2 regions of the Bradyrhizobium sp. Ken51 genome follow, and region 2 is predicted to be linked to the other one. Evidence: predicted binding sites of a transcription regulator. Region 2 holds the regulator's gene; the other holds the start of a gene.
What was found. Region 2 encodes HrcA, which represses chaperone genes, less so after heat shock. Its sites were predicted from a motif close to GTTAGCACTCNCNNNNNGNGAGTGCTAAC; they were not measured.

Region 1: the regulator HrcA is predicted to act here: its motif matches at 1,882-1,910, upstream of AC0L27_RS37765 (co-chaperone GroES).

Annotation. Positions count from the first base shown of each region.
Region 1 covers NZ_JBVVPB010000046.1:32,598-36,007, reverse strand. The annotation lists gene groL (chaperonin GroEL) at 1-1,436, opposite strand, end outside; gene AC0L27_RS37765 (co-chaperone GroES) at 1,528-1,842, opposite strand; gene AC0L27_RS37760 (hypothetical protein) at 2,587-2,778, shown strand; gene AC0L27_RS37755 (hypothetical protein) at 2,813-3,394, shown strand; gene AC0L27_RS37750 (hypothetical protein) at 3,391-3,410, opposite strand, start outside.
Region 2 covers NZ_JBVVPB010000007.1:58,046-61,455, forward strand. The annotation lists gene pncA (bifunctional nicotinamidase/pyrazinamidase) at 1-6, shown strand, start outside; gene grpE (nucleotide exchange factor GrpE) at 83-697, opposite strand; gene hrcA (heat-inducible transcriptional repressor HrcA) at 794-1,882, opposite strand; gene rph (ribonuclease PH) at 2,064-2,777, shown strand; gene rdgB (RdgB/HAM1 family non-canonical purine NTP pyrophosphatase) at 2,789-3,410, shown strand, end outside.

The sequences.
Region 1 (3,410 bases), on a different contig from region 2:
AAGCCGTAGGCGTATTGATCCTTCTCTAGGATCTTGCCGACGATCACCGAGCCGTCCTCGCCCGCGTTGATTGCGATCTGGCGGGCCGGGTAAGACAACGCCTTGCGCACGATCTCGACGCCGGTCTTCTGGTCGTCGTTCTTGGTGCGAATGCCTTTGAGGTGCTCGGTAGCACGGAGCAGGGCAACACCGCCGCCCGGGACGATGCCTTCCTCGACCGCCGCGCGGGTCGCATGCATCGCGTCATCAACGCGATCCTTGCGCTCTTTCACCTCGACCTCGGTCGCGCCGCCGACGCGGATCACCGCGACGCCGCCTGCGAGCTTGGCGAGTCGCTCCTGGAGCTTCTCACGGTCGTAGTCCGAGGTGGTCTCCTCGATCTGCGCCTTGATCTGGGCCACGCGCGCCTCGATGTCGGCCTTCTTGCCGGCGCCGCTGACGATCGTGGTGTTCTCCTTGTCGATCATCACCTTCTTGGCGCGACCGAGCATGTTGAGCGTGACGTTCTCGAGCTTGATCCCGAGATCTTCCGAGATCGCTTGGCCGCCGGTCAGGATCGCGATGTCCTGCAGCATGGCCTTGCGGCGATCACCGAAGCCCGGAGCCTTGACGGCTGCGACCTTGAGGCCGCCGCGCAGACGGTTGACGACCAAAGTGGCCAGCGCCTCGCCTTCGACGTCCTCGGCGATAATCACCAGCGGCTTGCCGCTCTGCACCACAGCTTCCAATAAGGGAAGCAGTTCATTCAACTGAGATAGCTTTTTCTCATTGATGAGGACGTAGGCATCTTCCATTTCAACGCGCATCTTGTCGGCATTGGTGACGAAGTAGGGCGAGATATAGCCGCGGTCGAACTGCATGCCTTCGACGACCTCGAGTTCGGTCTCGAGCGACTTGGCTTCCTCAACCGTGATGACACCCTCGTTGCCGACCTTCTTCATGGCGTCGGAGATGAACTTGCCGATCTCGGCATCGCCATTGGCCGAAATCGTGCCGATCTGGGCGATTTCCTCGTTCGAGGTGACCTTTTTGGAATTCTTGACGAGGTCGGCGACCACGGCTTCCACAGCCATGTCGATACCGCGCTTCAGATCCATCGGGTTCATGCCGGCGGCAACCGACTTGGCGCCTTCGCGGACGATCGCAGCCGCCAGCACGGTCGCAGTAGTGGTGCCGTCGCCAGCCGAGTCAGCGGACTTGGAAGCGACTTCGCGCACCATCTGGGCGCCCATGTTCTCGAACTTGTCGTCGAGCTCGATCTCCTTGGCGACGGTGACGCCGTCCTTGGTGATGCGGGGAGCGCCGAACGACTTGTCGAGGACGACGTTGCGGCCCTTCGGACCGAGCGTCACTTTTACCGCATTGTGGAGGATGTCGACACCGCGCAACATGCGATCGCGGGCGTCTACGCCGAATTTGACTTCTTTGGCTGACATATTGGTTTCCCCTGAGTTGACTTGGTCTTATCTCACCCTTGGCGAGGCGCCCGGCAGGCGCTCCTCAGGGGTGAGCGGTGCAGGCGGTGGATTAGGCGGCCTTCTTCTTGGAAGACACGTCGGTGAGAACGCCCATGACGTCGCTCTCCTTCATGATCAGCAGGTCCTGGCCGTCAATCTTGACTTCGGTGCCGGACCACTTGCCGAACAGCACGCGGTCGCCGACCTTGAGGTCGATCGCGATCAGCTTGCCGGCTTCGTCGCGGCCGCCGGGGCCAACAGCGACGATTTCGCCCTGCGAGGGCTTTTCCTTGGCCGTGTCGGGAATGATGATGCCGCCAGCAGTCTTCTCTTCTGCGTCGATGCGCTTGACCACGACCCGGTCGTGAAGCGGACGGAATTTCATGCTCTCCTCCTACCTTCTAGTCGCATTTATTTTGGATGAAATAGCAATCGAAGCTAGCGAGTGCTAATCGCTCGGAAAATAGGCCGGCCTGGCCGGCATACAAGACAAAGCCGCGAAGGATTTCGAGAATCAGTCGCCCTCATCGGCCCGCGGAGGCCATTCATAGCCACCCAAAGGAGCACCTGGAATCTGGGCTGGTCCGAAGAGGCCCGCTGGGGAAATTCAGGGCCGCGCCTGCCCAGGTTGTTGTTTGGCTTTGCCATCCAATGGCTAAGCCGGGCCAAGTCGCGCGGCCCGCCTGTTCAGGTACTATGATGCCGCGACCAAGCTCCGCGACGGCTCAAAGCAGCCGGGAAATCCCATCCCTCTCGCCCACCGAGAGCACCTGAGATGCAGCGGTAGAGCAAGTTCTTTTCTAGATTCTCTCCCTCCGCCATAGATAATTGTTTTCGTTGCATTTTTCGGCGCTTCCTGGGACTAAAACCCCCGGGTAAACCCCGGCGCCAGGATAGGGTCGGGCGCGGTCCTATTAGCGGGCCGGGCGCGAGGCTTTATGGCGGGGCGGTACCTACAAAGGCTGCCCACCTAAAGGTGTGCCTACGGACAGCCCTAGCCCGGCGCGGGTCCTCCTAAAGCCGGCCGCCCGGGGCCGCTTTAGTGGGGTAGGGGCACCCGGGCACAAAGCTGTGCACCCCGACCACGCGGCCGGTGGCGGCGGGCCTTGGACTTGCTACCACAGCGAGCATGACCTCGCCTTCCGCTAATTATGTCAAACGCGCCCTCGATCGCCTGATCGAAAGTGCCAGCGTAAATGCATCGGCCGGGATCAGCCGTATTCACCGCGAGAATACAGCGGTAGGTCGGCTGGAGAGCGGCCTTACCTTGACCCAAAGCAATGACGCGATGCTCGCGTTGATGAAAACGAGTATCAAATGACGGAGTTTCGCTCATCTTCAACGCGTTTGAGAAGGTGACGCCCGAAGGCATCGATCTATTGCGCCAATTCACCGTCTCGCTTGAAAAGGGCATGGCTGCCCCAGTTTGGCAATGGGCGAGGGTCGAGGACCCGACGGCTAACTTCAAGTTGAAGATGGCGAAGGAGCTAGATGTACGGCTGGCCGAAGTCTCCGCTGCGGCGATAGATGATTTCGAACATGGAATGACGATGGGAGGTTTTCGCTTGAAGAAGCATCCTGCGCTTAGCATCGTGAACAACATGGTCAACAGTCCCGGCGCTGTACAGCAAGCCGGCATTGGCGACGGCTTTTCACAAACCGCTTTGACAGACCAAAGTAACAATCTGGTACGTGCCATTGATCATCTGTTGACGTCGGCAGAATTTGAAAAACTCGGTCAAGAGCAGCAGGATGAGATTGCTGATGTCGCACACAGTCTGAAACAAGAGGCAACGAGCGATAGCCCTGATCCTGGTCGGTTGAAGCGATGGGCCCTCAAATTGTCGGGCTTGACGAAAGCGGTCGGATTGCACGTCGCTGCGGCGGGCGTGTGGCACGCGCTGGGAGAAATATTTAGCGGTACGATTGCCTTCTAGGGACAACGCCACGCGC
Region 2 (3,410 bases):
GCGTAAGAGGCGCGACCGAACTGCCAGACCCTCATCCTGAGGAGCGCACCCTTCGCGCGCGCCTCCTCACCATGAGGATCGATCAGTTGGCCGCGCCGTTCGGCTCGTTGCTGTTGGCGGGCGCGGCCTTGGCGCCGCCCTTGGCGACACCCACCAAGGCGGGACGCAGCACGCGCTCGCCGATGGTGTAGCCGGCCTGCATGACCTGCACGACGGTGCCTGCGGGCACCGACGCATCGGGCACCTCGAACATCGCCTGCTGGAAGTTGGGGTCGAACTTCTGGCCCAAGGGGTCGAATTTCTTCACGCCGTGTTTTTCCAGCGCGCTGAGCAGCGAGCGCTCGGTCAGCTCGACGCCTTCGATCAGCGAAGCCAAGCCTGCATCGGCCGCCGCACGGGCTTCGGCCGGAACGGCATCGAGCGCGCGCTGGAGGTTGTCGGCGATGTCGAGCACGTCGCGGGCAAAGCCCGTGACGCCGTAGAGCTTGGAGTCTGCGACCTCCTTGGCGGTGCGCTTGCGCAAATTCTCCATCTCGGCCAGCGTCCGCAGCATGCGATCGCGCGCCTCGGCGGCTTCCTTCTGCAGGAGCTCGACCGAGCCGGGCTCGGGATCGTCGGGCATGATGTAGGGTTTTGACACCACGGGCTCGCCGGCCGCAGCACTCGTGTCTTCGGGTTGCCGGTCTCGATCGGTCATCGGCTCTCTTTTCGCATTCGTCTCAGGGGGTTTCTGGCCCGGATATCGTGCTTCGGGCGCCGAAAATCAAGCGCCCGTGATCGGGAGAGACGCCGGTCAGCCCCCCAGGAGCCGGCTGACGATGCGGGCAGCGTAGTCCACGGTCGGGATCACGCGGGCATAATTCAGCCGTGTCGGCCCGATCACGCCCAAAACGCCGACGATATGGCCGGCGGCATCCCGATAGGGCGAGATGATGGTGGACGAGCCCGACAGCGAGAACAGCTTGTTCTCACTGCCGATGAAGATTCGCACGCCTTCCGCGGTTTCGGCCCGGCCGAGCAGGTCGATCACGCCACGCTTGGTCTCGAGATCGTCGAACAGCAGGCGAACGCGCTCGAGATCCTCCAGCGCATGCAAATCTTCGAGCAGATTGGCGTGGCCGCGAACGATCAGCTGGCGATCCTCGTTTTCGCCGCCCGACCAGCTGGCGATACCGGCCGAGATCACCTTGTGCGTCAGCTGATCGAGCTCGGTCCGCGCCTCTCCGAGCGCGGTCTCGAGCTCCAGCCGGGCCTCGGCCAGGGTCCGGCCACGGATACGTGCATTGAGGAAGTTGCCGGCTTCAGTCAGCGCCGAGGATGGAACCCCCGGCGGGAGCGTCAGCACGCGGTTTTCGACCTGCCCGTCCTCGCCGACCAGGATCACCAATGCCTTTTCCGGTTCCAAGCGGACGAATTCGATATGTTTCAGCCGCGCATTGGATTTCGGCGTCAGCACGACGGCGGCTGCGCGGGTCAGGCCGGAGAGCCGCGTCAATGCCTCCTCGAGCGCAGCCTCCACCGATTGCGCGTGGCCGACGGAGGTCAACTGGCTCTGGATCGCCTGCCGTTCACTATCATTGAGGTCGCCGACCTGCATCAGGGCATCGACGAAGAAGCGCAGGCCGAGTTCCGTCGGCAACCGGCCGGCGGAGGTGTGCGGGGCGTAGATCAGGCCGAGCTGTTCCAGGTCGGCCATGACGTTACGAACCGAAGCGGGCGACAGCGGCATGGCGATCAGGCGCGAAATATTGCGCGAGCCCACCGGCTCTCCGGTCGCGAGATAGCTTTCGACGATTTGACGAAAGATGTCGCGGGAACGCTCGTTGAGCTGGGCGAGGCCCGCGCGCGGCGCGATCAGATGGATCGGATCGTGATGGGCCACAGACGGTAACTCCTCTCAGATACAGGTAATTTGTCTATCCCTGGGGCTTCTGACAAGCGTGGCGTTCGCGGATTGAAAATCGGGGGTGGACAAGGCCTCGATCTTCCCCCTTGCCGCCCACCCTCACCCCACCTACAAGCACCGCCAACAGCCCTTTTCCGAGAGTTTTGGAGGATTTCCCATGCGGCCAAGCCGCCGTGCGCCCGACGAATTGCGCCCCGTAACGCTGGAGCGCGGCGTGGTCAAATATGCGGAAGGCTCGTGCCTGGTGAAATTCGGCGACACCCACGTGCTGGTCACCGCCACGCTGGAAGACCGCCTGCCGCCATGGCTGAAGGGCCAAGGCCGTGGCTGGGTTACCGCCGAATACGGCATGCTGCCGCGCGCGACCTCGGAACGCACCCGCCGCGAGGCCTCCGCCGGAAAGCAGAGCGGCCGCACCGTCGAAATTCAGCGCCTGATCGGCCGCTCGCTTCGCACCATCATCAATCTCGAAGCGCTCGGTGAGCGCCAGATCACGGTCGATTGCGACGTGCTGCAGGCCGACGGCGGCACCCGCACGGCCTCGATCACCGGCGCCTGGGTCGCCCTCGCCGATTGCATCACCTGGATGAAGGCGCGCAACATGGTCAAAGCCAATGTGTTGCGCGACAACGTCGCCGCGATCTCCTGCGGCATCTACAAGGGCACGCCCGTGCTCGACCTCGACTATGCCGAGGACTCCGAAGCCGATACCGACGCCAATTTCGTCATGACGGGCGATGGCCGCATCATCGAAGTCCAGGGCACCGCGGAACGCGAGCCGTTCACGGAAGCCGAGTTCCTGGCGCTGATGGCGCTGGCGCGCAAGGGCGTCGCGCGTCTCGTGGACTTGCAGAAACTGGCGGTAGCGTAGTCAATAGGCCGATGCATCGCCGAATCACCGGAAAGCTCGTCATCGCGACCCATAATCCCGGCAAGCTCGCCGAGATAAAGGAGCTGCTCGCGCCTTACGGCATCGACGCGGTGTCAGCCGGCGAATTAGGCCTTCCCGAGCCGGAAGAGACCGGGAACGATTTCCGCAGCAATGCCGCGATCAAGGCCATCGCGGCAGCGCAGGCGACGAAGCTGCCGTCTTTCGCCGATGATTCCGGCATCGTGGTCGACGCGCTCGACGGCGCGCCCGGCATCTACTCGGCGCGCTGGGCCGGGCCGAACAAGGATTTTGCCGCGGCGATGGCACGGATCGAGCGGCTGTTGCAGGAGCGCGGCGCGATCACGCCCGCCAAACGCAAGGCGCATTTCGTTTCCGCGCTCTGCGTTGCATGGCCCGACGATCATCTCGCAGAGGTCGAGGCGCGCGTCGACGGCACGCTGGTGTGGCCGCCGCGCGGCACCGCCGGCTTCGGCTACGACCCGATGTTTTTGCCCGACGGCCACAGCCGCACTTTCGGCGAGATGGAGAGCATCGAGAAGCACGGCCTGCCGCCGCTCGGTCTCGGCCTGTCGCACCGTGCCCGCGCCTTCGTGAAACTGGCGGAGATCTGCC